2 regions of the Kitasatospora sp. NPDC058492 genome follow, and region 1 is predicted to be linked to the other one. Evidence: riboswitches for the same ligand, from Rfam matches in the RefSeq annotation. Region 1 holds a riboswitch; the other holds the start of a gene.
What was found. Region 1 has a riboswitch for glycine ahead of gcvP (aminomethyl-transferring glycine dehydrogenase). Riboswitches for the same ligand answer to the same signal wherever they lie in the genome.
Positions count from the first base shown of each region.

Region 2: another riboswitch for glycine. It lies ahead of gcvT (glycine cleavage system aminomethyltransferase GcvT); the one in region 1 lies ahead of gcvP (aminomethyl-transferring glycine dehydrogenase).

Region 1 covers NZ_JBHXMU010000021.1:5,430-20,061, reverse strand. The annotation lists gene ACFWPI_RS16150 (hypothetical protein) at 1-125, opposite strand, end outside; gene ACFWPI_RS16145 (hypothetical protein) at 493-1,065, shown strand; gene ACFWPI_RS16140 (DUF5999 family protein) at 1,460-1,651, shown strand; gene gcvP (aminomethyl-transferring glycine dehydrogenase) at 1,743-4,643, opposite strand; glycine riboswitch at 4,880-4,983, opposite strand; partial or broken gene ACFWPI_RS16130 (PRC-barrel domain-containing protein) at 5,207-5,569, shown strand; gene ACFWPI_RS16125 (DUF2382 domain-containing protein) at 5,837-6,328, shown strand; gene ACFWPI_RS16120 (MFS transporter) at 6,508-8,004, shown strand; gene ACFWPI_RS16115 (DNA polymerase IV) at 8,150-9,577, opposite strand; gene ACFWPI_RS16110 (vancomycin high temperature exclusion protein) at 9,642-10,364, opposite strand; gene ACFWPI_RS16105 (MerR family transcriptional regulator) at 10,458-11,102, opposite strand; gene ACFWPI_RS16100 (bifunctional nuclease family protein) at 11,340-11,816, opposite strand; gene ACFWPI_RS16095 (MerR family transcriptional regulator) at 11,950-12,642, opposite strand; gene ACFWPI_RS16090 (FHA domain-containing protein) at 12,822-13,703, opposite strand; gene ACFWPI_RS16085 (DUF881 domain-containing protein) at 13,930-14,632, opposite strand, start outside.
Region 2 covers NZ_JBHXMU010000076.1:25,826-40,457, reverse strand. The annotation lists gene ACFWPI_RS34415 (TetR/AcrR family transcriptional regulator) at 1-418, opposite strand, end outside; gene ACFWPI_RS34410 (NADPH-dependent FMN reductase) at 559-1,161, shown strand; gene ACFWPI_RS34405 (L-serine ammonia-lyase) at 1,326-2,693, opposite strand; gene glyA (serine hydroxymethyltransferase) at 2,852-4,120, opposite strand; gene gcvH (glycine cleavage system protein GcvH) at 4,214-4,588, opposite strand; gene gcvT (glycine cleavage system aminomethyltransferase GcvT) at 4,800-5,951, opposite strand; glycine riboswitch at 6,153-6,258, opposite strand; gene ACFWPI_RS34385 (enhanced serine sensitivity protein SseB C-terminal domain-containing protein) at 6,607-7,443, shown strand; gene ACFWPI_RS34380 (enhanced serine sensitivity protein SseB C-terminal domain-containing protein) at 7,561-8,484, shown strand; gene ACFWPI_RS34375 (ABC transporter permease) at 8,927-9,916, shown strand; gene ACFWPI_RS34370 (ABC transporter substrate-binding protein) at 9,968-11,743, shown strand; gene ACFWPI_RS34365 (ABC transporter permease) at 11,844-12,854, shown strand; gene ACFWPI_RS34360 (ABC transporter ATP-binding protein) at 12,851-13,921, shown strand; gene ACFWPI_RS34355 (ABC transporter ATP-binding protein) at 13,956-14,632, shown strand, end outside.

The DNA of each region.
Region 1 (14,632 bases):
CGCGGCCGGTCGAACCGGTCCTCGCGCAGCATCCGCCCCAGCGCGTCGAGGCAGGCCTGGAGCTTGCGCCGGTACAGCTGCCGGTCCGCCAGATCAGCCCGAGTCGCCACGACCTTCTCGCCCACGGTCCCCTCCTCCTGAGACACCGGCCGACCCGACCGTGCAAGCATCATGCCCACCTCGAAGATCGATACCCGAATGCTTGTACTGGCTTGCAATGCAAGGAAACTGACGGATATTCAGCAGATCTGCCGACTTGCCCGGCGCCACCGCCTGTGATAAACAGGTCACCCTGCGCACCTGTTCGATAGAATTCGCACTGCGCTCCGGCCGGCCCGCTCCGCCTCGAAACCCTCGTCGACGGCGGCGACCGCGCCGGCACCGCGATCATGCACAACCGGACACGGCCAGGTCCCGTCACCGATGACACACCGCGCCACGCCGGTATGCCGCACTCGCACGCCGATCTCGCACGGAGAGGCGGACCCCGCCATGACTCTGCAGACCCCCCAGCCCCCGCCGAGCGCCCTGCGCGCCGTCCTGGCCGCACTCGACTCGGAGACCGCGCTGCGCCAACCCGCCGCCGCAGCACTGCGCCATCCGGTCGGCCCGCTGCTCCCCGCGCACCCCCTCGCCGTCCACGTCCTGGACGGGCCGCGCCCGGAGCTGCCCGCCGCCCGCCGGACGGGCTGGCGCTTCCTGATCAAGGACGGCGCCGAGGTCGCCGCCGCCGCCGAGGTCGTCCAGGCCGTCGAGGGCCACACCTTCTCGCACTTCACCGCCGGCCCCTACCTCGACTCGACGGTCCGGGCGCTGCGCCAGGCCTGGCAGCTCGCCCAGGGCTCCCGGTCCCGCCAGCAGCCCCGACTGCTGACCTTCCCCGGGCAGTACGCGACGGCACTGTGGCTGCACAGCCCCGACGCCGGCCCGGCCGCCGACCAGCTGATCCCGCTGGCCCCGGCCCCGCTCGGCGTCACCGCGCACCGCGCCTACCCGGCCGCCGAGCTGCTGCCGCTGCTCGCCCGGGCGCCGCTCGCCAAGCCACTGCTGCTCGGCTCCTCCTGAGCCGGCCCCACGCCGACGGGCCACCGGGCCAGCACCCGGTGGCCCGTCGGCGCGCGTGTCACCCTCATCCGCCCGAACCACCCGGACGGGCCATCCGCCCTGACCTCCTCGGGCCATGCCGCAGCTGACCCATCGGTGCGCCCTTTCCCGCCGGACCCACCTGAACGGGTGATCTCTGCCCGGGAGTTGTGGCGCATGTCACGAAATCCCTGCGCGCGCGTCCACAGATGCCGACACTGGGAACCAGCGTGGAAGGACCACCTGTCCTACCCACTTGAGCGCCGGTCAACACCTGGTCGGCGCGCGGACAGGATCCGGCTACCGCGGCGGCTCCCGACGGCTCCGCCGGCGGCCGCACCACGGGGGAGGATCGCAGAGCGAAGCGAGGGTACGCATGTGCCAGCACCGTCCTGAGTGCCCGTCGGCCGAGTGCGAGGACCGCGAGGCTGCCGTCACGGTGGCCTGCCACCCGGAGCAGGGCTGGAGCCTGCTCTGCAACGGCGTCGTGCTGTTCGAGGACACCGGAGAGCTGCTGCCCGACGGCCGGGTGATCGCGCCGCGCCGCACCGTCGCCCACGCGGCCTGACCGCACCGGCGGGGGCAGCCGCCGGACGACGACAACGGGCAGGGCCCCGACGGTACGTGCCGTCGGGGCCCTGCCGTACGTCCGGTCCGGATCAGACGCCGTACTCCTCCAGCGGCGGGCAGGAGCAGACCAGGTTGCGGTCGCCGTACGCGCCGTCGATCCGGCTGACCGGCGGCCAGTACTTGTCCGCCGGGTTCACGCCCGCCGGGAAGACCGCCTCCTGTCGCGAGTAGCCGTGCGCCCACTCGCCGGCCAGCTCGGCGGCGGTGTGCGGGGCGTTGCGCAGCGGGTTGTCCGCGGCCGCCCACTCGCCCGAGCCGACCTTGTCGACCTCGGCCCGGATCTCGATCATCGCGTCGCAGAACCGGTCGATCTCGTGCAGGTCCTCGGACTCGGTCGGCTCGATCATCAGCGTGCCGGCCACCGGGAAGGACATCGTCGGCGCGTGGAAGCCGTAGTCGATCAGGCGCTTGGCGATGTCGTCCACCGTCACGCCCGTCTCCTTGGTCAGCGGGCGCAGGTCGATGATGCACTCGTGCGCGACCAGCCCGCCGGGGCCGGTGTAGAGCACCGGGAAGTGCGGTGCCAGCCGCTTGGCGATGTAGTTGGCGTTCAGCACCGCGACCTGGGTCGCGCGCTTGAGGCCCTCGCCGCCCATCAGCCGGACGTACGCCCAGGAGATCGGCAGGATGGCCGCCGAGCCCCACGGCGCCGCCGAGATCGGGCCGACCCCGGTGGCCGGGCCGGCCTCCGGCTGCAGCGGGTGGTTCGGCAGGTACGGCGCCAGGTGGGCGCGCACCGCGACCGGGCCGACGCCCGGGCCGCCGCCGCCGTGCGGGATGCAGAAGGTCTTGTGCAGGTTCAGGTGCGAGACGTCCGCGCCGAACTTGCCCGGCTTGGCGAGGCCGACCAGGGCGTTCAGGTTGGCACCGTCCACGTACACCTGGCCGCCGGCCTCGTGCACCAGGGCGCAGATGTCGGTGATCTGGGTCTCGTACACGCCGTGGGTGGACGGGTAGGTGACCATCAGCACGGAGAGGCTGTCCCGGTGCTGCTCGATCTTGGCCTTCAGGTCCTCGACGTCCACGTCGCCGTCGACCAGGGTCTTCACCACGACCACGCGCATGCCGGCCATCACCGCGGAGGCCGCGTTGGTGCCGTGCGCGGAGGACGGGATCAGGCAGACGTCGCGCTCGGTGTCGCCGTTGGCGTGGTGGTAGGCGCGGACGGCCAGCAGGCCGGCCAGCTCGCCCTGCGAGCCCGCGTTCGGCTGGATCGAGACGGCGTCGTAGCCGGTCACCTCGACCAGCTGGCGCTCCAGCTCGCGGATCAGGCTGAGGAAGCCCTGGGCCTGCTCGATCGGCGCGAAGGGGTGCAGCTGGCCGAACTCCGGCCAGGTGACGGCCTCCATCTCGGTGGTCGCGTTGAGCTTCATGGTGCAGGAGCCCAGCGGGATCATGCCGCGGTCCAGCGCGTAGTCCCGGTCCGACAGGCGGCGCAGGTAGCGCAGCATGGCGGTCTCCGAGCGGTGGCTGTGGAAGACCGGGTGGGTCAGGTACTCGTCCTGGCGCAGCAGCGCGGCCGGCAGCGCGTCGGCGCCCTCGGCGACCTCGACCGCGGAGACGCCGAACGCGGCCCAGACGGCGGCCAGGTGCTCGCGGGTGGTGGTCTCGTCGGTGGAGACCGAGATCCGGTCCGCGCCGTCCTGGTGGACGTTGACGCCGTTGGCGCTGGCGGCGGCCGCGATCTCGGCGGCACGGCCCGGGACGACGGCGGTGACGGTGTCGAAGAACTCGCCGTGCAGCAGCTCGACGCCGCCGGCCCGCAGGCCCTCGGCGAGGGCGGCGGCGTAGCGGTGGGTGCGGCGGGCGATGTCGGCCAGGCCGTCCGGGCCGTGGTAGACGGCGTACATCGAGGCCATGACGGCGAGCAGCACCTGGGCGGTGCAGATGTTGCTGGTGGCCTTCTCGCGGCGGATGTGCTGCTCGCGGGTCTGCAGCGCCAGGCGGTAGGCGCGGTTGCCGTCGGAGTCGACCGAGACGCCGACCAGGCGGCCGGGCAGCGAGCGGGCGTACTCGGCGCGCACCGACAGGTAGCCGGCGTGCGGGCCGCCGAAGCCCATCGGCACGCCGAAGCGCTGCGAGGTGCCGCAGGCGATGTCGGCGCCGAGCGAGCCCGGCGAGGCGAGCAGGGTCAGCGCCAGCAGGTCGGCGGCGACCGCGACGATCGCGCCGAGGCCGTGCGCCTGCTCGATGACCGGGGCGAGGTCGCGGACCACACCGGTGGCGCCCGGGTACTGGAGCAGCACGCCGAAGACGCCGCGCTCGGCGATCTCGGCCGGGATGCCCTCGGACAGGTCGGCGACGACGACCTCGACACCGGTCGGCACCGCGCGGGTGTTGATCACCGCGGTGGTCTGCGGCAGGGTCTCGGCGTCGACCAGGAAGACGCCACCCTTGACCTTGGTGACGCGGCGGGCGAGCGCCATCGCCTCGGCGGCCGCGGTGCCCTCGTCGAGCAGCGAGGAGCCGGAGGTCGGCAGGCCGGTCAGGTCGGAGACCAGGGTCTGGAAGTTGAGCAGCGCCTCCAGGCGGCCCTGGGAGATCTCCGGCTGGTACGGCGTGTAGGCGGTGTACCAGGCCGGGTTCTCCATGACGTTGCGCAGGATCACCGGCGGGGTGAAGGTGCCGTAGTAGCCCAGGCCGATCATCGGCTGGAGCACCTGGTTGCGGCTCGCCAGCTCGCGCAGTTCGGCGAGCACCTGCGCCTCGCTGCGGCCGCCGGGCAGGTCCAGGCCGGTGATGGAGCGGATCGCCTCGGGAACGGCGGTGGCGGCGAGCTCGTCCAGCGAGCCGTAGCCGATGGACGCCAGCATCTTCTGCTGCGCGGCGTCGTCGGGGCCGATGTGGCGGTTCTCGAAGGGGCTGGCCAGCTCAAGCTCGGTGAGGGTCGAGGCGCCGGTGGGGCGTCCCGCGTTCGGCTGGGCGTTCATGGTGGTCGAGGCCTCCTGGTCACGGACCGGCGGGGGTGCGCACGCCGGCCGGCCGGAGCCGCTGCGGACAGCGATTCGACCCGGGCGGGCGAACCCGACAGGCCTCCCCCTCTGTCATCGGGACCTGAGAGCTTCACCCGCACGGCGCGCTGTGGCACGCCGCCGGCTTGCACCGTCGGTGAGGGTGGTGGCCGTCGGCTCCCTGCCGACGGTCCTGCCCTGCTTTCCAGAGTGACCTACCCCACACGGTACGGATGCCTGAGAGATTCCGGGGAGGAGTTGCTCCTTCGGCGCCCCGACCAGCGCTTTCCGTGGCCGGGGACTCTCCCGAGCGGGCTCGGCGGTCGCCGCCCAGGGTACCAGCGGCAGGCCCCCTGATCACGGCCGCGTCGGGTCACTCCGGGTCTACGCGCGTCCCCCGGACGGTCCAGCCCGAAGCCCGTCCGGCGCACCCCGGTCGCGCCCGTCCGATTCATGGCCTTTGGTGTGAAGTGGCAGGCGGAACGGGTGCTCCGGCCACGGTCCTGCGGGAGTTCCGCAGGCGCAGCGCACTGGAGGAAAGAGTGCAAACCGACATCGATCCCCGGGACCTCATCGGCCACAAGGCGGTCGACCGCAACGGAGACAAGATCGGCACGGTCGACGAGGTCTACCTGGACGACGCCACCGGCCAGCCGGAGTGGGCAGCCGTCCGGACCGGCATCTTCGGCCGGGACGCCTTCGTCCCGCTCACCACCAGCGAGTTCTCCGGCGACGAGCTCCGGGTGCCGTACGACAAGTCGCTGGTGAAGGAGTCGCCGGACTTCGGCGTCGGCCAGCACCTGTCGCCCGCCCAGGAGCTCCAGCTCTACCGCTACTACGGCCTGGACACCCCGGCGAACGGCCGGCCGGTCGGCCGGGACGCCGACCGGCCCGTCGGCCGGGACGGCGACCGGCCCATCGGCCGCGAGGACGACCGACCGGCGCGGCCCGACCTCGACTTCGGCACCACCTCGGCGGCCGAGCCCGTGAAGCCCATCACCTTCCACTCCCTCGGCCCCGCCCCGACCACCCCTGCCGACCCCACCGGCACCGCGACGGAGGTCAACGTGCGGACCCTCAACACCCCCGCGCCCGCAGCAGCCCCCACGACGACCGAGCCCAAGCCGCAGCCCGCCCCGGTCGTGACGACCGCCGCGACCACGAACTCGGTCATGGCCGCGCCGGTCTCGGAGCGCTCGACCGGCCCGGCCACCTCGTCCCCCAACGGCCCGGTGGAGATCACCTGCCGCGAGGAGCGCCTGGACATCACCACGGACTGGCACATCGTGGGCACCGCGAAGCTGCGCAAGTACGTGACCAGCGAGCAGGTCGAGCGCCGCGTCCCGGTGGTCCGCGAGCGCGTCCGGGTGGAGCGGATGCCGGTGAGCGAGGCCGAGCGCGCCTCGCTCACCGAGAAGGAGATCGCCGAGGCGGTGGAGGAGGTCACCCTGCGCGAGGAGCGCCCGGTGGTCCGCAAGTACCTCACCCCGATCGAGCGGGTCCGCCTGGTGGTGGAGCGCTACACCGCCGAGGAGGTGATCCGGGACGAACTGCGCCGCGAGCACGTCGAGGTCCACGACAACACCGCCGCCGCCCCGGCGACCCCGGCAGCCACCCCGGTGGCCGAGACCCCCCGCCCGGCCGTGCTGCGCCCGTTCGCCTGACCCTCGCCCCCAGGGCCCCGGACCCCTCGGTCCGGGGCCCTCGGCATGCCCCGTCCCGGTCGCCGCCCGGCCGGAATCCTTCGATTTTGCCAAAGCGTCACCAATGGATATTTGACACTCTGAAGTATCTCCCGGCATGGTTACTTCAGTTCATTCACTATGTACGGGAGGAAGCAACCGTGAGTGAGGCACCACAGCCCACCACCGCGGCCGAGAAGCAGAGCAGCGCCCGGGTCCTGCCGGCCCTCATCCTGGCGATGCTGTCGTTCAGCGTGGTGCAGACCGCGGTCGTCCCGATCCTGCCCTCGCTGGCCAAGGAACTGAGCGTCTCCGCGTCCAGCATCACCTGGCTGATGACCGCCAACCTGCTCTCCGCCGCCGTGCTGACTCCCCTGCTGGGCCGCTTCGGCGACCTCCGGGGCCGTAAGCCGATGCTGCTGATCTCGCTGGCCGGTCTGGTCGCCGGTTCGGCACTGGCGGTCAGCACCCACTCCTTCACCTGGCTGGTCGTCGCCCGCGTCCTTCAGGGCGCCGGCGGTGGCGTGCTCCCGCTGGCGATCAGCATCGTCCGCGACGAGCTGCCCAAGCAGAAGGTGACCGGCGGCGTCGCCGCCATCAGCGCCTCGATGGGTGTCGGCTCCGGCCTCGGCCTGGTCGCGACCGGTCTCCTGCTGGAGCACTGGAGCTACAAGTCGATCTTCTGGATGGGCCTGGTCTTCGGCCTGATCGCGGTCGCCCTGGTCGCGTTCCGCGTCCCGTCCGACCCGGTCACCGACAAGGAGGGCGGCGCCGACCCGCTCGGCGCCCTCACCCTGGCCGGCTGGCTCTCCGCCCTGCTCGTCGCGGTCAGCCAGGGCAACCACTGGGGCTGGACCTCGACCAAGACCCTCGGCCTGTTCGCCGTGGCCGCCGTCGTCGCCCTGATCTGGGGGGTCATCGAGACCAAGGTCGCGCACCCCCTGGTGGACATGAAGATGATGTCCCGTCCGGCCGTCGCCTTCACCAACCTGGCCGGCCTGCTGATCGGCTTCGGCATGTACGGCTCGTTCATGGTGATCAGCAACTTCGCCCAGACCCCGGAGAAGCTCACCCACTACGGCTTCACCGCGACCGTCCTGCACGCCGGTCTGCTGCTGCTGCCGTCCGCGATCGGCTCGATGGTGGCGGCTCCGGTCGGCGCGATGCTGATCGCCCGCCGCGGCCCGCGCCTGCCGCTGGTCCTCGGTGGCGTCCTGGGTGCCGTCGCGATGGCCTACCTGGCCGTGCGGCACAGCCACGAGGGCGACATCTACACCTCCTCGGCGATCTTCGGCCTGGGCATCGGCCTGGCGTTCTCCGCGATGCCGGCCTACATCAACGGCGCCGTCCCGGTGGAGCAGAGCGGCATCGCCAACGGCATGAACGCCGTGCTGCGCACCGTCGGTGGCGCGATCGGCACCGCCGTGATGGCCGCCATCCTGACCGGCGACACCATGAAGCTGCCGCCGCAGATCCCGCTGCTGCTGCCCACCCTGGACGCCTACAAGCACGCGTTCTGGGTCGCGGCCGTCGTCTGCGCCGTCGCCGGCGTCGTCCCGTTCCTGATCCGCGGCACCAAGTCGGCCGCCACCGTCGTCGCCTCGGGCGGCGCGGCCGAGCGGAACTCCAGCCCCGAGCTGGCCAAGACCGACGCCTGACCAGGCGTCCGGCCGCCGCGCTCAGGGACAGGGCGCGGCGGCCCGGCCTTCGGACGGTCGCGAGGGCATCACGACCGCACGAAGTCCGGCACGGTATGCGGCCCCAACCGGTACTCCCCCCCACCGGTTGGGGCCGCTTCGCGTTTCACACCCCCGGCGCCCCCGTCTCCCCCGGCGCCTCCGTCCCCCCGGGTGCCCCCGTCTCCTCCGGCCCCTCGGCCCCCCACAGCGGCAGCGGACGGGCCGGTTCCAGCGCCGGATCGTCCACCGCGAAGGTCCGGATGCGCCCCGGCCCGCTCCACGGCGTCTCGAACCGCACGGTGACCCGCCCGACACCGCTGCCCTGCACCCACCCGGGCCCCAGCTCGGCATGGCGGACGTCCTGCCCGGGCATCCAGCGGCGCGGCGCGGCCGCCTCCGGCTCCTCCTCCGCCGCCTCGACCTCCGCCTCCGCGTGCTCGGCCGCCTCCTCCCGCAGGGCCTGCGCGAACAAGTCCTCCTGGGTGTAGTCGGCCAGCTGGGCGACCCCCACCCCGAGCAGCCGCACCCCGCCGGTGATGTCCACCTGGGAGGCCAGCCGGCGCGCCGTCTCGATGACCACCGCCTCGTCGTCGGTGGGCCCGCGCAGCGTCTCCGAACGGGTCAGCGTCGAGAAGTCGAACCGCCGGACCTTGAGCACCACCGTCCGCCCCGACCGCCCGGCCGCGCGCAGCCGCCGCACGCACCGGGCGGCCAGCACCTCCACCTCGCGCAGCACCCGATCCCGGTCGGCGAGGTCCACCTCGAAGGTGTCCTCCACCGAGACCGACTTGGCGTCCTGATCGGCCACCACCGGCCGGTCGTCCAGCCCTATCGACATCTGGTGCACACCGGCGCCGTGCGCCCGCCCGAGCAGCTGCACCAGTTCGCCCTCCCCCGCCTCGGCGAGGTCCGCCACGGTGTTCAGTCCGGCCCGCCGCAGCACCTGCTCGGTGGCCGGCCCGATCCCGGGCAGCGCCCGGACCGGCATCGGGCCGAGCACGGCCCGCTCCTGCCCGGGTTCGATCAGCACCAGCCCGTCCGGTTTGGCCTGCTCGGAGGCGATCTTCGCCATCAGCTTGGAGCCGGCGGCCCCGACCGACCCGGTCAGCCCGGTGCGCCGCTGGATGTCCGCCCGCAGGTCCTCCGCCAGGGCGAGCACCAGCCGCTCCCCGGTCTCGTGGTCGGACTCGGCCAGCACCGGACCGTAGGGGCCGGCCTCCAGGTCGACGAAGGCCTCGTCCAGGCTGAGCGGCTGCACCAGCGGCGACAGCTCGCGCAGCAGACCCATCACGAGCTCGCTGACCTGCCGGTAGGCCTCGAACCGGCCGCTCAGAAAGGCCGCGTTGGGGCAGAGCCGGCGCGCCTGCGCCATCGGCATCGCCGAGTGCACCCCGAACCTCCGCGCCTCGTACGAGGCGGTGGAGACCACCCCGCGCCCGCCGAGCCCGCCGACGACCACCGGTTTACCGCGCAGGCTCGGCTTGGCCGCCTGCTCCACCGCCGCGAAGAAGGCGTCCATGTCGAGGTGGATGATGCTCGGCAGTGATCGCACCCGCCGATCATCCCGCAGGGGTCCGACAATGCGTACGAACCCGCACAGGGCCCAGGTCCTGTCCCTAGCGCTGCGCCGCGTCCGCCAGAGCCTTCGGGATGCCGTCCTCCCGGGGGCCGAGGAACAGCGGGTCCGGCCGCAGCCAGGCGTTGACCGCCGCCTTGCCCGCCCCGGGGATCTCCCGCAGCCCGCCGTACAGCCAGGTGCCGTCGTGCGGTTCCGGCACCCCGACCGCGTACGCGTCGATGCCCGCCGCCTCGCACAGGGCCAGCGCCCGGCGGACGTGGAAGTCCTGGCTGACCAGCACCGCCCGTTCCACCCCGAAGACCCGCCGGGCCCGGGTGCAGGAGTTCCAGGTGTCGAAGCCCGCGTAGTCGCCCACCACCCGGACCGCCGGCACCCCGTGCTCGATCAGGTACGTCCGCATCGCGTCCGGCTCGTCGTAGCTGTCCCGGCCGTTGTCGCCGGTCACCAGGATCGCCTGCACCTTCCCCGCCCGGTACAGGTCCAGCGCCGCGCTCAGCCGGTGCTCCAGGTACGGCGACGGCTTGCCCTGGTCCAGCCCGGCGCCGAAGACCACCGCGACCGGCGCGGTCGGCACGCTGGCCACCGTGCCGACCCGGTCCCCGGCCGAGCACCACAGCCACGCGCTCGGCGCCAGCGCCAACGAGCAGAGCACCGTCGCCGCTTGGAAGGCCCTGCGCTGCACGGGCCGCCGCCGGAACCGGACCTTCAACAGCCCGCCCCGACGCCGCAGCAGACCCGCTATCCCGGTGCCGAACCCCACGTGCCCTCCCTCGATCGCCTCACCAGGCGCAACGACGAGGCCGCGGGCCCGGACGGTTCCCCGTCCGGGCCCGCGGCCTCGTCAGTTCTGCGGTCAGACCGCCCGGTTGCGCCGCTGGGCCAGCTCGTCGGACGGGTCATGGCCGACCAGCGTCTCGCCGGTGTCGGTGCGCTCCGCGTGCAGCCGCCCGAGCGTGAGCTCCAGCTCCCGCCAGACCACTCCCACCGCGATGCCGAACACCCCCTGACCGCCCTTCAGCAGGTCCACCACCTGCTGCGGCGTGGTGCACTCGTACACCGTGGCGCCGTCGCACATCAGCGTCATCCCGGCCAGGTCGCCCTGCTCGGCCGCCTGCAGATGGGCGACCGCCACCCGGATGTTCTGCAGCGAGACGCCCGCGTCGAGCAGCCGCTTCACGATCTTCAGCAGCAGGATGTCGCGGAAGCTGTAGAGCCGCTGGCTGGTGGCCGGGTACGCCGAACGGACGCTGGGCTCCAGCAGTCCGGTCCGGGCCCAGTAGTCCAGCTGGCGGTACGTGATGCCGGCCGCCGCGCAGGCCGTCGGACCGCGGTAGCCGATCAGTTCGGACGTCGGGGCCAGCCGCTCGATGGCGGGCTGACCCGGCTGCACGGCCGGGAACCTGCCCACCCGGGGCAGGTCCGTCACGGTGCGAGCGGTGCGCGGCAGGTGCACGGCACACAGGCCTCCCACGGCCGTGCCATCGCCGGTGCTGCTCATGCCTGCCTCCGTCCACTGGTGCTGCGGGCAACCCGAACTGCGGGCATCGGTCACCCGGACAGCCACTCCTGACGGTAGGCAGTCCCCTATGACCCGTCAACGATCGCCACGCCGGGCCAGCCAAACCACATCACTCAGGAGAGTGGTTTTTCGTGCCCCTAGTGTGGGTAGGTCGACGGTTTTTGGCAAAACGGCAAGCCAAACAACGGCCTGACCTGTAGGGAAATCCGGTCCGCGCTACTGCGGACCGCTGCCCCCGAAGTCCTCGGGCGACACCTGGTCGAGGAACTCGCGGAACTTCTCGACCTCGTCCTCCTGCTCGTCCGGGATCGCGATGCCCGCCTCGGCGAGCACCTCCTCGCTCCCGTAGATCGGAGTGCCGGTGCGCAGGGCCAGCGCTATCGCGTCGGACGGCCGGGCGCTCACCTCGACCCCGCCGGTGAAGACCAGCTCGGCGTAGAAGACGCCCTCCCGCAGGTCGGTGATCCGGACCTCGGTGAGCTGCTGCCCGAGCGCCTCCAGGACGTCCTTGAACAGGTCGTGCGTCAGCGGGCGGACCGGCGTCATGCCCTGCTGGGCGAAGGCGATCGCGGTCGCCTCGCCGGGACCGATCCAGATCGGCAGGTACCGATCGCCCCCGACCTCCCGCAGCAGCACGATCGGCTGGTTGGAAGGCATCTCCACTCGGACACCCACGACGTCGAGCTCATTCACACAGGCAACCCTATGGCTCAGGCCCCGGATATGAAAGCGCAGGGCCGACGCCCCTGGTCAGCGCGCTGCACCGCGGTCAGCCGGGGCCCTGGGCGGACAGCCGCAGGAACCCCGCAGGAACCCCGCGGGGACGCTATCCGCGGCCGCGCAGACCGGCCTGGACCATCGCCGCGTGCAGCCGCACGGACAGTGTCGCCAGCTCCCGCGCAGTGGCCTCGGCATGGGCCCTGGTCTGCGGGTTCCGGTGCCGGCGCAGCGGCGCCACCACCTGTTCCACCAGCGCGATCTCCCGGTCCGCCGCGGCCTTCATGGCCCGCAGGTGCCGCGGTTCCAGCCCGTACCGGCCGAGTTCCGCGACCAGCCGGGCCACCTGCAGCGCCTCGCCGTCGTACCCGCCGTCCGGGCCCGGCGCGACCAGACCGTAGGACTCCCACTCGGAGAGCTCGCGCTCCCCGGACTCGGCGGCCGCCAGCAGTTCGGCACGCCCCAGCCGGACTCCGGACGGGACGTCGGCCGAAGCCCCCAGCTCCCGGTCCGCCTCCTCCACGGGCCCGGGCCGGGTGTCGGCGGACGGCAGCGCGGGCGGTGCCTCACCGCGCTCGATGGCGTCCAGGTGCTCGCGGATCACCCGCAGCGGCAGGTAGTGGTCACGCTGCATCCGCAGGACGTAGGCCAGCCGCTCGACGTCGGCCGGACTGAACTTGCGGTACCCCGAGGGCGTGCGCTGCGGCTCGACCAGGCCCTCCGCCTCCAGGAACCTGATCTTGGAGATGGTGACCTCGGGGAAGTCGTCGCGCAGGAAGGTCAACACCGCGCCGATGCTCAGCAGCTCGTCACCGCCGCGCCGCCGCCCACCCGGCCGGTCCGGGCGGATCGGCTGCCTGGGGCCCGCGACCACCCCGCGCCCGCCGCGGTCCGCCTGCGGACCGGACGATGCGGGGGTGGCCGCCCCGAGAGAAGATGAAGGGGTATTCGTACTCACTCGGGCTCCTACCGACGTTGGGTTCAGTACCCCCGGTTGTGGCCGGCGAAGAACACCAGCCGGTACTTCCCGATCTGCACCTCGTCACCGTTGTTCAGCGACACCTCGTCGATCCGCTCCCGGTTGACGTAGGTGCCGTTGAGGCTGCCGACGTCCGCGACGCTGAACCCGGCCCGCGTCCGGCGGAACTCCACGTGGCGCCGCGAGACCGTGACGTCGTCCAGGAAGATGTCGCCCTGCGGGTGACGGCCGGCCGTGGTGACGTCCGAGTCCAGCAGGAAGCGGCTGCCCGAGTTCGGACCGCGCTGGACGATCAGCAGGGCCGAGCCCGGCGGCAGCGCGTCGATCGCCGACAGCACCTCGGCCGACAGGGCCGGCGTGGCGCCGGTGCCGGTCGTGGTGTTGGGGTCGTACGACTCCAGGCCGGAGATGGAGATGGTCGACGTGGTCTCCGCCGCCCCCTCCGGAAGCAGGCCACCGCGCAGGGCCGTACCGCAGTTGGAGCAGAACCGGGCCGCGGCCGGGTTCTGGTTGCCGCACCTGGGGCACGGAGTGGGGCCAGCCATGTTCACAGCCTCCTGGCGCGGCACACCCGACGGGTTGTGCCCGGCGTACGGGTCCGGGGCAAACCCTCCACCAGAGCTTGAGGGTCCTGACTGGAAACCTATGCGCGGGTCGCCGGAAGGGTCAACCGACGCGCCGTAGCCCACCGGATTCCCGGCGTACTGGGCGGCCGCGCCGTCCCGGAACAGCTGCTGCTCGGCGTACGCCGCCCCCTCGGGGGCGGGGCGCATGCCCGGCACGGCGGCCTCGTCCTCGGGCCGGCGGTGCCGCGCGGTGGGCGCCTCGACGGAGGCCGCGCCACGGCCCTTGTTACGACCGAACAACTTCGAGAAGAAACTCACGGGCGAATCCCCTTGCGTGTGACAGACCCGCCCGCGGGGCAGGGTGAGAACCTCGGACAGGCTGCGGGCCCGGTTGCGGACCGGGCCTGCTGGAGTGGTACTCCGACGGTCGGTACTGCGATTGGTGCTCCGGTGCGTGCTGGTACGACCCAGTCTCGCCCACGCGACGGCGGCGCCCCGCACCGGGTGCCGCCCGCGGGTGACGGGCTGTTCGTCGGGCGCCCCGTCACTTCGAAGCCGGCTTGGCGTACTGCGGCGTCTTCAGATCCACGAGGGCGTCGACGACCACCTTCTGCTGCTGGGTGATCGTCGCCCGAGCCTGGTGACTCTCCAGAGTACGGACGACACCCCCCGGGATGTTCAGCGCGGGTGTCAGATCCTGCGGGTTCCCCACGACGGTGAACCGATAGGGCTGCGAGACCTTCTTCCCGTCGATCTGCACCCCGCCGCCCGACACGTCGGTGAAGTAGGTGTTGACCACCACGCGCACATCGTTGATCTGAATCGCCTCCGCCCCCGCCGCTCGAAGTTCTTGCAGGGTGTCCAGCAGCATATCTGCCTTCACCTGCCCTTGGGGATCATCGACCGTGAGTACGATGCCCGGACCAGTGGCTTTGACGGTACCGGCGAGCACGCCGAGCTCCGTCGCCTTCTTCCTGGTTTGTTCCTGGGCCTCCTTGGCCTGGTTGGAACTGTTCTCCAACTTGGCCAGGGACTGCTCCAACTCCGCCTTCTCCTGCTGAAGACGCTGCTGGCGGCTGTCCAGTTCGTCGAGGATGCGCACCAGGTCCTCCTGGCGGGCCCCGCGGAGCTGGCTGTGGTGGTCGTTGGTCGACCGCACCTGGATCGCCAGCCCCAGGCCGAGCGAGAACAGCAGCAGCGCCACCACCAGCTGCCCGCGCGACATCCGCGGCGGCCACAGGGCCGCC
Region 2 (14,632 bases), on a different contig from region 1:
GGATGGCGAGCTGGTTGGGGGTGAGGGGGACGGCGCCGGCGCGGACGATCCACGGGTGGGCCAGGTTCATGGCGCGCAGGTGGAGCGCCAGGGTGCGCATGGTGTCGCGCCAGCCGGTGGCGGGGGTGCCCCGGGGGAGTTCGCCGTAGACGAAGTCGACCATCAGGTCGATGAGTTCGTCCTTGCCGGAGACGTACCGGTAGGCGGCCATCGGGGCGACGCCGAGGGTGGTGGCGAGCCGGCGCATGGTGACGGCGTCGAGGCCTTCGGCGTCGGCGATCGCGATCGCGGCCTCGGCGATCCGCTGCGGGGTGAGGGTGGTGCGCGGCGCGGGGGCCGGGCGGGCGAGGCGCTCCCAGAGTGAGGCCTGGGGCTTGGTCTGGTCGTCGCCCCCGGCGGGGGCCTGCTGGGCGGGCATGACGGCGGGCTCCTTCCGGCTGGGGTCCTCTCACCGTACCACCGGAGTGTACGACGTATCGGAAGTGGACGGCGTACGCGCCGATGTGTACGTTGTATCCGGCAGATACGTTGTACACATCGTCCCGGAGGGGGATGTCCATGGCCAAGGACGTTTCGGAGAAGAGCCTGAAGGTCGCGGTCGTCGTCGGCAGCACCCGGAGCGGCCGGTTCGCGCCGGTCGTCGCCGACTGGCTGCTCGGCCACCTCGGCGCGCGCGGCGACATGACCGCAGACCTGATCGATCTGGTCGAGACCCCGCTGCCGACCACCTTCCCGTCCTTCGGTGGTGAACTGGAGCCGGGCGCCGCCGAGTTGCTCGCCGCCGTCACGCCCCGCCTGGAGGCCGCCGACGCCTTCGTGGTCGTCACGCCCGAGTACAACCACAGCTTCCCGGCCCCGCTGAAGAACGCCATCGACTGGCACAACAGCCAGTGGCACGGCAAGCCGGTCGGCTTCGTCTCCTACGGCGGCCTCTCCGGCGGTCTGCGCGCCGTCGAGCAACTGCGAGTGGTGCTGGCCGAGTTGAACGCCATGACGATTCGCAACACGGTCAGCTTCCACGGCGCCGCCCAGTGCTTCGGCGCCGACGGCCAGCCGCTCGACCCGGCCGCCGACGTCGCCGCCAAGACCATGCTCGACCAACTCGCCTGGTGGGCTGAGGCGTTGCGCGACGCCCGGCGAGTCCGCCCGTTCGCGGCCTGAGTGGCCTGAGTGGCCTGAGTGGCCTGAGCGGCCCGAGCGGGCGCGTCGGGTGGCGCCGGGAAGCGGGGCCGGGGTGGGGCCGGCGGTGGCCCCGCCGCCCAGGGCGCTCCGGAACGCCGAGAGCCCCCGGACGGGTCCGGGGGCTCAGGCGACAGCGGGTGTGATCAGCACTCGATGACGTTGACGGCGAGGCCGCCGCGCGAGGTCTCCTTGTACTTGATCTTCATGTCGGCGCCGGTCTCCTTCATCGTCTTGATCGCCTTGTCGAGCGAGACGTGGTGCCGGCCGTCGCCGCGCAGGGCCATCCGGGCGGCGGTGACGGCCTTGACGGAGGCCATGCCGTTGCGCTCGATGCAGGGGATCTGGACGAGCCCGCCGACCGGGTCGCAGGTGAGGCCGAGGTTGTGCTCGATGCCGATCTCGGCGGCGTTCTCGACCTGTTCGGGGGTGCCGCCGAGGACCTCGGCGAGGCCGCCGGCGGCCATCGAGCAGGCGGATCCGACCTCCCCCTGGCAGCCGACCTCGGCGCCGGAGATGGAGGCGTTCTCCTTGAAGAGCATGCCGATGGCGCCGGCCGCGAGGAGGAAGCGGACGATGCCGTCCTCGTCGGCGCCCGGGATGAAGTTCAGGTAGTAGTGCAGGACGGCGGGGATGATCCCGGCCGCGCCGTTGGTCGGAGCGGTGACCACCCGGCGGCCGGAGGCGTTCTCCTCGTTGACCGCCATCGCGTAGAGGGTCACCCACTCCATCGCGTTGGCCGGGCCGATGCCCTCGGCGCGCATCGCGCGGGCGGCCGCGGCGGCGCGGCGGCGGACCTTGAGGCCACCGGGCAGGATGCCCTCGCGGGACATGCCGGCCCGCACGCACTCCTGCATGACCTGCCAGATCTCCAGCAGCCCGGTCCGGATCTCCTCCTCGGAGCGCCAGGCCTTCTCGTTCTCCAGCATCAGGCCGGAGATCGACAGCCCGGTCTCCCGGGTGAGCCGCAGCAGCTCCTCGCCGGTGCGGAAGGGGTAGCGCAGCGAGGTGTCGTCGGGCTTGACCCGGTCCGCGCCGATGGCGTCCTCGTCGACGACGAAGCCGCCGCCGACCGAGTAGTAGGTCTTCTCCAGCAGGGTGGAGCCGTCCGCCGCGTACGCCCAGATGGTCATGCCGTTGGCGTGGTACGGCAGCGAGCGGCGGCGGTGCAGGACCAGCTGGGTGCCCGGGTCGAAGTCGATGGGGTGGGTGCCGAGGAGGTTGAGCCGCTTCTCGGTGGTGATCCGCTCGACGTCCTTGTCCGCCTGGTCGACGTCGACCGTGCGGGGGGAGTTGTCCTCCAGGCCGAGCAGGACGGCCTTCGGGGTGCCGTGGCCGTGGCCGGTGGCGCCCAGCGAGCCGTACAGCTCGGCGCGCACGCTCGCCACCTGGGCGAGCAGGTCCTCGGACCGCAGGCGCCGGGCGAACATCCGGGCGGCGCGCATCGGGCCGACGGTGTGGGAACTCGACGGGCCGATGCCGATGGAGAAGAGGTCGAAGACGCTGATGGCCACGGGGGACGTCCTTGTCTGGTCTCGTGGAAGGACTGGCGGGCGGGGGACGACACGGGTCGGGGCACCGCGCGCACTGTCCAGTGTGCGCGGTGCCCCGGGATCCCAGGTGCCGCGGCGGGGTGAGGCCGGTCACCCCGCCCGAACGATCACCGCAGTGATCAGAGGTTCGGGTAGAGCGGGTACTTCTCGGCCAGCGCGGTGACGCGGGCCTTGAGCGCGGTGGCGGCGTCCTCGTCGAAGGCGGGCTTGAGCGCCTCGGCGATGATGTCGGCGACCTCGCGGAAGTCCTCGGCCTGGAAGCCGCGGGTGGCGAGCGCGGGGGTGCCGATGCGCAGGCCGGAGGTGACCATCGGCGGCCGAGGGTCGTTCGGGACGGCGTTGCGGTTGACCGTGATGCCGACCTCGTGCAGGCGGTCCTCGGCCTGCTGGCCGTCGAGCTGGCTGTTGCGCAGGTCGACCAGGACCAGGTGCACGTCGGTGCCGCCGGACAGCACCGAGGCGCCGGCCTCGGCGACGTCGGCCTGGAGCAGGCGCTCGGCGAGGATCTTGGCGCCCTCCAGGGTGCGCTGCTGGCGCTCCTTGAACTCCTCGGACGCGGCGACCTTGAAGGCAACGGCCTTGCCGGCGATCACGTGCTCCAGCGGGCCGCCCTGCTGGCCGGGGAACACCGCGGAGTTGATCTTCTTGGCGTACTCGGCCTTGGACAGGATGACACCGCCGCGCGGGCCGCCCAGGGTCTTGTGGGTGGTGGTGGTGACCACGTCCGCGTACGGCACCGGGTTGGGGTGCAGGCCGGCGGCGACCAGGCCGGCGAAGTGCGCCATGTCCACCATCAGCAGCGCGCCGACCTCGTCGGCGACCCGGCGGAACGCGGCGAAGTCCAGCTGGCGCGGGTAGGCGGACCAGCCGGCGATGATCAGCTTCGGCTGGTGCTCCTTGGCCAGGCGCTCGACCTCGGCCATGTCGACCTGGCCGGTCTTCTCGTCCACGTGGTACGCGACCACGTTGTAGAGCTTGCCGGAGAAGTTGATCTTCATGCCGTGGGTCAGGTGACCGCCGTGGGCCAGGTTCAGGCCCAGGATGGTGTCGCCCGGCTTGATCAGCGCGAACATCGCGGCGGCGTTGGCCTGCGCGCCCGAGTGCGGCTGGACGTTGGCGTGCTCGGCGCCGAACAGGGCCTTGATGCGGTCGATCGCGATCTGCTCGACCACGTCGACGTGCTCGCAGCCGCCGTAGTAGCGGCGGCCGGGGTAGCCCTCGGCGTACTTGTTGGTGAGTACCGAGCCCTGGGCCTCCATGACCGCCACCGGGGCGAAGTTCTCGGAGGCGATCATCTCCAGGGTGGTCTGCTGGCGGTGCAGCTCGGCGTCGACCGCGGCGGCGATCTCCGGGTCGAGGGAGTGCAGGGACTGGTTCAGAACCGTCATGGTGTGGTCTTCCCGGGAGGAGAGAGACGGGAGCAGAGAGGGGGGAGCCTGGCGGGGCGGCCGCCGCGCTGCGGCCGCCCCGTCACGAGCGGGTCAGCCGCCGATGAAGGCGGTGTACTCGTCCGCGCTGAGCAGCTCGTCGGTGGACTCCACCTGGACCTTGAACAGCCAGCCGCCCTCGAACGGGGCGCTGTTGACCAGGCTGTTGTCGTCCAGGACGTCCTGGTTGATCTCGACGATCTTCCCGGTCACCGGGGAGAACAGGTCGCTGACCGACTTGGTCGACTCCAGCTCGCCACAGGACTCGCCCGCGGTCACGTCGGCGCCGACCTCGGGCAGCTGCACGTAGACGATGTCACCGAGCGCGTCGGCCGCGTGGGCGGTGATGCCGACCGTGGAGACACCGCCCTCGATGGCGGTCAGCCACTCGTGCTCCTTGGTGTACTGCAGGTGCTGGGGGTTGCTCATGGCGTCATTCTCCAGGATGGGAAGCGGGTACGACGAAGCGGGCCGCCGCACGGACGGCTTCGACGCGGATCAGGCGTGGTTCAGGCATGGGATCGGACCTGGGTCGGACCTGGGTCGGACCTGGATCAGGCGTGGCTCAAGCCTGGGTCGGGCGTGGTTCAGGCCCGGGTCTACGGGGAAGGCGGGGCCTCGGCGAGCGAGGCCCCCGGCCTCAGCGGGCGCGCTTGTAGAACGGCAGTGCCACGACCTCGACCGGCTCGTGCTTGCCGCGCACGTCCACCGCGACGGTGGTGCCGGGGGCGGCGTGGGCCGCGTCCACGTAGGCGATCGCGATCGGCCGGCCCAGGGTCGGCGACGGGGCGCCCGAGGTGATCCGGCCGATCGGGGCGCCGTCGGCGGAGACCACGGTGTACTCGGCGCGCGGGACGCGCTTGCCCTCGGAGACCAGGCCGACCAGCACCCGCGGCGGGTTGGCCTCGGCCTCGGCGGCGGCCTTCTCCAGCGCCTTGCGGCCGATGAAGGTGCCCTCGTTGGTGGTCTTGTCGAAGCGCACGACCCGGCCCAGGCCCGCGTCGAACGGGGTCAGGTCGGTGGAGAGCTCGTGCCCGTACAGCGGCATGCCGGCCTCCAGGCGCAGCGTGTCGCGGCAGGACAGGCCGCACGGGACCAGGCCGCGGCCCTCGCCGGCGGCGGTCAGCGCCTGCCAGACCCCCTCGGCGTCGCCCGGGTTGCAGAAGATCTCGAAGCCGTCCTCGCCGGTGTAGCCGGTCCGGGCGAGCAGTACGTCGCGGCCGGCGACCTGGGCCGGGAGGATCGCGTAGTACTTCAGGCCGGGCAGGTCGGCGTCGGTGGTCCCGGCCAGGATCGCGGTGGCCTCCGGGCCCTGGACGGCGATCAGCGCGTAGGTGTCGCGGTCGTCCGTGACGACGGCGTCGAAGCCCTTGGCGCGGGCGATCAGCTCGTCCAGCACCAGCTGGGCGTTGGAGGCGTTGGCGACGACCAGGAAGGCGTCCTCGCGCAGGCGGTAGACGATCAGGTCGTCGAGGATGCCGCCGTCCTCGGCGCAGATCATGGTGTAGCGGGCACGCAGCACGCCCAGCGCGGAGACGAAGCCGACCAGCGCGTGGTCCAGCATCTCGCCGGCCTGCGGGCCGGTGACGGTGATCTCGCCCATGTGGGAGAGGTCGAACAGCCCGGCCCGGGTGCGGACGGCGAGGTGTTCCTCGCGCTCGCTGCCGTAGCGCAGCGGCATGTCCCAGCCGGCGAAGTCGGTCATGGTCGCGCCGAGGGCGCGGTGCAGCGCGTCGAGCGCGGTGAGGCGGAGGGACGACATGGCCTGGAACTCCTCGGTCTGGGCACTCATGGGTGCACGCGCCGGAACCGGACCCGCTCGGGGGCCGACCCTGCGCGCGGGCATGCGGCGGCGTGGGTCTCCCCATCTGTCGTCGAACCTGAGAGCTTCACCGCCCACCTGCCCGCAGCTGTTTCCAGCATCCAGGACAGCATGGTGGCTTGCACCGTGGGTGGGCGCGCGACAGGGCCGTGCGCCACTTTCCAGATGTGCCTAACCCGTGCGGTAGGGGGGCCTGAGAGATTCCGGGGAGGAGTTGCTCCTTCGGCGCCGGCTGTGCCGCCTGACGGGGCACTCCGGGCTCTCCCGCGCGGGTTCGAGCGGCCGGTATGGAGTTGTCGGTCCGCCGGCGCGCCGCGCCGTCGAACGCGCACATCATGGCACGTCCGCGCCGACGACGGGAGAGGGGACCCGGTCACACCCCGCCACCACGGACGCAGCCCGGGGGCGTGCCTTGTGGACCGGGCCGGGTCCGCGACGCCAGGGCACGCGCCTCGCGGCGTTGTCGTCGGTCGCCGATACTCCGCATGGACTCCCTCCTCCGCCTTGCGATGCACGCACCCTGACGCCGCGGTCCGGTCCGACCTGGTCCACAAGGCACGCCCTAGACTGCTGCGCGTCGGCGCAGCAGAGGGCGGCCGACCGGCAGAGGGCGGATCAGGCGCGCATGGGGTACCCGGTGGAGCAGCAGCAGGGGTGGGGCGGGCCGGAGTCGGCGCCGCCGGGCGGCGGGTGGCCGGCCAACGAGCTGGAGCAGGTGCTGACCGCCGCGCTGGGCGACCCGGGTGCGACGCCGCGGGTGATCGAGGTGCTGGCCCGCAGCCAGGTGTGGATCCCGCTGCCGACCGGCGGCGACCCGCAGGGGCCCGCGCTGGACCTGCCGACCATCGAGCTGGCCGGCGAGCCGTACGTACCGGTGTTCTCCTCGCAGGAGGTGTTCCTGCGGCAGGCGCCGGGGATGGCCTTCGCGGTGGCGCCGGTCTGGGAGTTCGCCCGCGGGCTGCCGCTGGGCGTGGGCATCGCGGTCAACCCGGAGGCGGCGGTGGGCATCCCGGTGCCGCCGCAGGGTGTGGCGGAGCTTCGGCGCGGCCCGCGCGAGGAGCGCCTGGCCGACCAGGAGCAGGGCCGGAACCAGGAGCAGAACCAGGGCCAGGGGCCGGAGGCGCCGACCGGTGGCCGGGTGGCGCTGCGCGAGCCGGTGCCGGGGGAGGATCCGGAGCACTTCCTGGCCGCCTGCCGGGCCGAACTGTCCGCCCTGCCCGGAGTGTTGTCCGCGCGGCGGGCGCTCGCCAGCATCGAGGGCGAGCCGACCGTGATGTTCGTGGGCGTCCAGCTGGACCAGGCGGCCCCGGCCGAGCCGGGCGCGGTGAACGAGGCGCTCGGCCGTGCGCTGGGAACCGCGCCGCTGCCGGGGGGCGTCCACCTCGTACTGCTCGATCTCGCCGATGACCCGGTGGTCGAGTGGCTGCTCACCCGGGTACTCCCTTTCTACGCGCGGGGTTGAGCGGGGTTCGTATCGGAGGCACGTCGCCGTGGCGGTGGCCGGTGCCGCGCCATAGGGTGCGTGCAGACGGCCGACGGGCCGGCAGGCTTGAGGAAAGAGGCGCGGCGAGGTGGGCGCATGAGTGCGGGAGCGGTAGCGGGCGGTGCACCGGGGCCCTGGGGCCAGGCGCCCGCCGGGCGCCCCGGAGCGGATCCGGGCGCGCTGGAGCGCACCCTGCGCGAGGTCGCGCCGGAGCGCTACGAGGCGTACGAGCAACTGCTGCACGCACTGGCCGACGGCCAGGTCTGGATGCTGCTGTGGCACGGCACGCCGGGCAGCGCGGACGCCCAGTACGGGAACATGGAGATCAGCGGCCACGGCTACGCGCCGGCCGTCACCTCGTCCGAGCAGCTGGCGTCGTCCGGCTGGGCGCGGGCCCACGAGGTCATCTCCGGGCGGGAGATCGCCGCTTCGCTGTACCGGACCCGCTGGGGGCTGTGGCTCAACCCGCACGCGCCCGGCGGCGGGGTCGGGGTGCCCTGGGCGGATCTGCGGCGGATCGCCGCGGGCCTGGAGCGGCTGCCGGCCGGGCCGTTGAAGCTGAGCGAGCCGCAGCTGAACGCCCAGCCGTTCTTCGCGCTGCTGGAGCGGCAGGCCGGTGAGGTGCGCGCGGTGCGGGCGCTGCGCCGGGCCTGGGTGCAGCCGGCCGTGGGGGAGCCGTACCTGGCGATCGGCCTGGAGCTGTACGAGAGTTCGCCGCCGGCGGTGGAGGCGGTGCGGGCGCTGATGCAGCGGGCGATCGCGGTGGCCCCGGAGGGGCTGGCGGTGTCCACGGTGGCGATGGCGGACGAGTACGACCCGGTGGCGCTGTGGATGCGGGCGCACGCGCGCCCGTTCTTCGACCGGGAGGCGGGACGGCCGCCGACCGGCCCGTACCCGCCGGTGCCGCCTCCGCCGTACCCCGCGCAGCAGGGGCCGGGCTACGGCTACGGCACGCAGCAGCCCGCGCAGGGCTGGACCGGGCAGCCGCAGCAGCCGTGGCCCGGATACCAGGGGCGCTGACAACCAAAACCTTTCTCCAGAAGCCGACTTGATCTTGCATCAGGTCGGCTTCGGTGCTTTCCGGGCGAACTTCCGGCCGGTACCGTCGATCACCTTGACATGCCTGTTGCAGCCGTGTGAAGAGGGATATGCCGAAGGCGTAGGAGGTGCATGCGCACAGATCACAGTTGGGCATCTGTCGGTTGTCAGGGCTGGCGCAAGCGAGTTCGGATGGCAGAGAGTTCTGCGCAACGCACCGCGCGTACTGGGAACCCCACGAAGGTGAACGCGCACGCCGACCGCCAGAACCACGCGAAGCCCATCCCGCGTTGGGGCAGTACCCGTGCACGACGTACTGCCGCGAACACCCGTTCCAAGCACCTCCGCACGTCCGCAGCCGTACCGCCGAACCGGTGACCGGCGCCCGTGGGCCGGCCACCGTCGGCGAGGGGACCAACTGACCATGACCGCACCCATCACAACCACCGGGAACGAACCGGAGGCACCCGCCCCCGCGAGCCCGGCCAAGAAGATCGAGGGCCGCTCCCTCGGCCAGATCGCCTGGACCCGCTTCAAGCGCGACAAACTCGCCGTCGCCGGCGGCGTCGTGGTGATCCTGCTGATCCTGCTGGCCGTACTGGCCAAGCCCATCGAGGCCCTGTTCGGCCTCGACCCGGACGCCCTGAACCAGGACCTGCTCGACGCCAACCTGGGCGGCATCCCGCTCGGTGACTGGGGCGGGATGAGCTGGGACCACCCGCTCGGCGTCGACCCGCTCCAGGGCCGTGACCTGCTCTCCCGCGTGATCGAGGGCTCCTGGGTCTCGCTGCTGGTCGCCTTCGGCGCGACCCTGCTGTCGAACACGATCGGCACCGTGCTCGGCGTCATGGCCGGCTACTACGGCGGCTGGGTGGACACCGTGATCAGCCGCATCATGGACGTCTTCCTCGCCTTCCCGCTGCTGCTCTTCGCCATCGCGATCTCGACCTCGCTGCAGGGCGGCGCGTTCGGCCTGCACGGCCTCCCGCTGCACATCTTGGTGCTGATCTTCGTGATCGGCTTCTTCAACTGGCCCTACATGGGCCGGATCGTGCGCGGACAGACGCTGTCGCTGCGCGAGCGGGAGTTCGTCCACGCGGCCCGCAGCCTGGGCGCCCGAGGCCCGTTCATCCTGTTCAAGGAACTGCTGCCGAACCTGGTCGGTCCGATCCTGGTCTACTCGACCCTGCTGATCCCGACCAACATCCTCTTCGAGGCCGGCCTCAGCTTCCTCGGCGTCGGTATCCAGCCGCCGCAGGCCTCCTGGGGCGGGATCCTCCAGGACGCGATCAAGTACTACCAGGTGGACCCCCAGTACATGGTGGTTCCCGGTCTGGCGATCTTCCTCACCGTGCTCGCCTTCAACCTGCTCGGCGACGGGCTGCGTGACGCCCTCGATCCCAAGAGCAACTGACGCAACGTCAGGCTCTCCCTCCTTCCCATCCTCAAGGGGTTGATCTCACCCATGCGCAGGTCCCGTACCGTCGCCCTGACCGCGGCGGCAGCCGCCGCGGTCCTGATCGTGACCGGCTGCACCTCCGGCAGCAAGGGCTCCGGCTCGTCCTCCTCCGCCAGCGGCAGCAGCGCCGGTGGCGGCGGTGCCGACGCCGCCACCAAGGGCATCGTCAACGCCTCGGACAAGAAGGGCGGGACGGTCACCTACGAGATGAAGGGCTCCCCGGACTCCTTCGACCCGGGCAACACGTACTACGCCTACATCTACAACTTCTCGCGCCTGTACGGGCGTCCGCTGACCACCTTCGCCCCGGGCGCCGGCACGGACGGCGAGAAGCTGGTCCCGGACCTCGCCGAGAGCCTGGGCAAGGCCAGCGCGGACGGCCTGACCTGGACGTACAAGCTGCGCGCGGGCCTGAAGTTCGACGACGGCACCGCGATCACCTCGAAGGACGTCAAGTACGCCGTCGAGCGCTCCAACTTCGCGCGGGACGTCAACTCCAACGGCCCGACGTACTTCCAGGAGCTGCTGGTCGACAACGAGACGCCGTACCAGGGCCCGTACAAGGACAAGACCGGTGGCCTGAACTCGATCGAGACGCCGGACGACCTGACCATCGTCTTCCACCTGAAGCAGCCGTTCGCGGACTTCGACTACCTGGTCGGCTCCCCGCAGACCGTCCCGGTCCCGCAGGCCAAGGACGACGGCGCCGGCTACGTGAAGCACGTGGTCGCCTCCGGTGCCTACAAGTTCGAGTCCTACGAGGACGGCAAGCAGCTCACCCTGGTGCCGAACACCAACTGGGACCCGAGCACCGACCCGATCCGCAAGCAGCTCGCGGACAAGATCGTGGTCCGGATGGGCATGGAGCAGTCCACCATCGACAAGGACCTGATCGCCGGCAACGCCCAGGTGGACCTGGTCGGCAGCGGCGTCGACCCGCAGACCCAGGCGCAGATCCTGCAGAACCAGAAGCTCAAGGCGAACACCGACAACGCCTACGGCGGCCGCCTGGCGTACGTCGCGATCAACACCAAGGTCGCGCCGTTCGACAACCTGGAGTGCCGCAAGGCCGTCCAGTACGCGATCGACAAGGTCTCCGTGCAGACCACGCTCGGCGGCCCGATCCGCGGCCAGGTCGCCAACACGGTGATCCCGCCGGACGTCCCGGGCCACCAGGACTTCAACACCTGGGCGACCAACGGCAACAAGGGTGACGAGGCCAAGGCCAAGGACGCCCTCAAGGCCTGCGGCAAGGCCGACGGCTTCAGCACGGTGATCACCGCCCGTACCGAGCGCGACCCGGAGATCCAGGCCGCGACCGCGATCCAGGCCGCGCTGAAGAAGATCAACATCAACGTCGAGATCCAGAAGTACGCGCAGGGCAAGTACTTCTCGGACGCCGCCGGTGTCCCGCAGTTCACCCAGGACCACAACATCGGTCTGATGATGATGCAGTGGAGCGCCGACTGGCCGACCGGCTACGGCTTCCTGCAGCAGATCTCCGACGGCCGCGCCATCAAGGCCTCCGGCAACAGCAACCTGGCCCAGCTGAACGACCCCGAGGTCAACAAGCTGCTCGACGACGCCATCACCAACACCGACCAGTCGGCGCGCGAGAAGATCTACGGCCAGATCGACAAGAAGATCATGGACCAGGCGGTCTACGTCCCGCTGACCTACTTCAAGGTCTTCCTGTACCGCCCGGACAGCGCCACCAACCTGGTGTCCACCTCGGGCTTCTCGGGTGAGTACGACTACCTGAACATCGGCACCACCAAGTAAAGAGCCTGGCTCCGCATCCCTGAAGGCAGGTGAAGGCAGCGGCCGCCCGCCGCCGTCCGGAAGATCCCGGACGGCGGCGGGCCGCCGGAGCCGCCCAACTGTGTTTGCCTACATCATCCGCAGGATCTTCGCGGCCGTCGTACTGCTGCTGGTGGTCAGCGCGGTCACCTTCGCGATCTTCTTCCTGCTCCCGCGCATCGCCGGCGAGACCGCCGACCAGCTGGCCACGCAGTACGTCGGGAAGAACCCCTCCCCCGAGGCGATCGCCGCGGTCAAGAAGAACCTCGGGTTCGACCAGCCGCTGTACACCCAGTACTGGCACTTCCTCAAGGCCCTGGTCAGCGGCGCCGAGTACAAGTTCGGCCCGGACCCGGTCACCTGCCACGTACCGTGCTTCGGCTACTCCTTCAAGAACCACCTGGAGGTCTGGCCCGAGCTGATCAAGCGCGTCCCGATCACCCTCTCGCTCGCCGTCGGCGCGGCCGTGCTCTGGCTGGTCTCGGGCGTCGCCACCGGCGTCGTCTCCGCGCTCAAGCCGCGCTCGGTCTTCGACCGGATCGCCATGGGCATCTCCCTCGCCGGCGTCTCGCTGCCGGTCTTCTTCACCGGCGCGCTGCTGCTCACGCTGTTCAGCTACGAGTGGCCGATCCTGGACAACCTCCAGTACGTCGACTTCGCCGACGACCCGCTGATGTGGGCCCGCAACCTGATCCTCCCGTGGATCTCGCTGGCCTTCCTCTACTCCGCGCTCTACGCCCGGCTCACCCGCGCCGGAATGCTGGAGACCATGAGCGAGGACTACATCCGCACCGCCCGGGCCAAGGGCCTGGTCGAGCGCAAGGTCGTCGCCCGGCACGGACTGCGCGCCGCGCTGACACCCGTCATCACCATCTTCGGCATGGACCTCGGACTGCTCCTCGGCGGCGCCCTCATCACCGAGCAGGTCTTCTCGCTCCAGGGCGTCGGCGCCTTCGCCGTCCAGGCGATCGCCGACAACGACCTGCCCAAGATCCTCGGCGTCACCCTGCTCGCCGCCTTCTTCATCGTCGCCTGCAACCTCGTGGTCGACCTCCTGTACGCACTCGTCGACCCCCGGGTGAGGCTCTCGTGACCGAGCTCCAGAAGACCGAGGCGGTCGCCGCCCAGGCCCCGTCCGGCGACCCCTTCCTCTCCGTCCGCGACCTGCGGATCCACTTCGACACCGACGACGGCCTGGTCCGCTCGGTGGACGGGGTCAGCTTCGACCTGCACAAGGGCCGCACCCTCGGCATCGTCGGCGAGTCCGGCTCCGGCAAGTCCGTCACCTCGCTCGGCATCATGGGCCTGCACCGCACCAAGCGGGCCCGGATCACCGGCGAGATCCGGCTGGACGGCGAGGACCTGATCGCGGCCGGCCCCGAACGGGTGCGCCAACTGCGCGGCCGCGAGATGGCGATGATCTTCCAGGACCCGCTGACCGCGATGCACCCCTACTACACCGTCGGCGCGCAGATCGTCGAGGCGTACCGGGTGCACCACCCCCAGGCGTCCAAGAAGCAGGCCCGGGCCCGCGCGGTCGAGATGCTCGACCGGGTCGGCATCCCGCAGCCCGACCGCCGGGTGGACGACTACCCGCACCAGTTCTCCGGCGGCATGCGCCAGCGCGCCATGATCGCCATGGCGCTGGTCAACGACCCCTCGCTGCTGATTGCCGACGAGCCCACCACCGCCCTGGACGTCACCGTCCAGGCGCAGATCCTGGACCTCATCCGCGACCTCCAGGGCGAGTTCGGCTCGGCCGTCATCATCATCACCCACGACCTCGGGGTGGTCGCCGAACTGGCCGACGACATCCTGGTCATGTACGGCGGCAAGTGCATCGAGCGCGGCCCCGCCGAGACCCTCTTCGACGCGCCCGAACACCCCTACACCTGGGGCCTGCTGGGCTCCATGCCGCGCCTGGACCGCGAGCTCCAGGACCGCCTCGTCCCGGTCAAGGGCACCCCGCCCAGCCTGATCAACGTGCCGTCCGGCTGCGCCTTCCACCCGCGCTGCCCGTACGCCGACCGGACCGGCGGGCGCTCCACGAGCGAGCTCCCGGTGCTGGCCGAAGCCTCGCCCGGCCACTACGCGGCCTGCCACCTCCCGGCCGCCGAACGGCACCGCATCTTCGCCGAAGAGATCGCGCCCCGGCTGTGAGCCCGGCCTCGTACCACCTTTCTGGAGAGAACCGATGACGGACACTCAGGCGGCAACGGCCCCCGCGCCCGCGCCCGCCCCCGACCGCGAGCCGCTGCTCCGGGTGACCGGCCTGACCCGGCACTTCCCGATCCGCGGCGGACTGCTGCGCCGCCAGACCGGCGCGGTGCGGGCCGTCGACGGCATCGACTTCACCGTCAACGCCGGTGAGACGCTCGGGGTCGTCGGCGAGTCCGGCTGCGGCAAGTCGACGATGGGCCGACTGGTCACCCGGCTCGACGAACCGACCGGCGGGAAGGTCGAGTTCGAGGGCACCGACATCACCCACCTGGGCGTCGGTGCGATGCGGCCGCTGCGCCGCGACATCCAGATGATCTTCCAGGACCCGTACTCCTCGCTCAACCCGCGGCACACCGTCGGCACCATCGTCGGCGCGCCGTTCCGGCTGCAGAAGGTGGAGCCCGAGGGCGGCACCAAGAAGGCCGTCCAGGAACTGCTGGAACTGTGCGGGCTCAGCCCCGAGCACTACAACCGCTACCCGCACGAGTTCTCCGGCGGCCAGCGCCAGCGCATCGGCATCGCCCGGGCGCTCGCCCTCCGGCCGAAGATGATCATCGCGGACGAGCCGGTCTCCGCCCTGGACGTCTCCATCCAGGCCCAGGTGGTCAACCTGCTGGACGACCTCCAGCGCGAACTCGGCCTGACCTACCT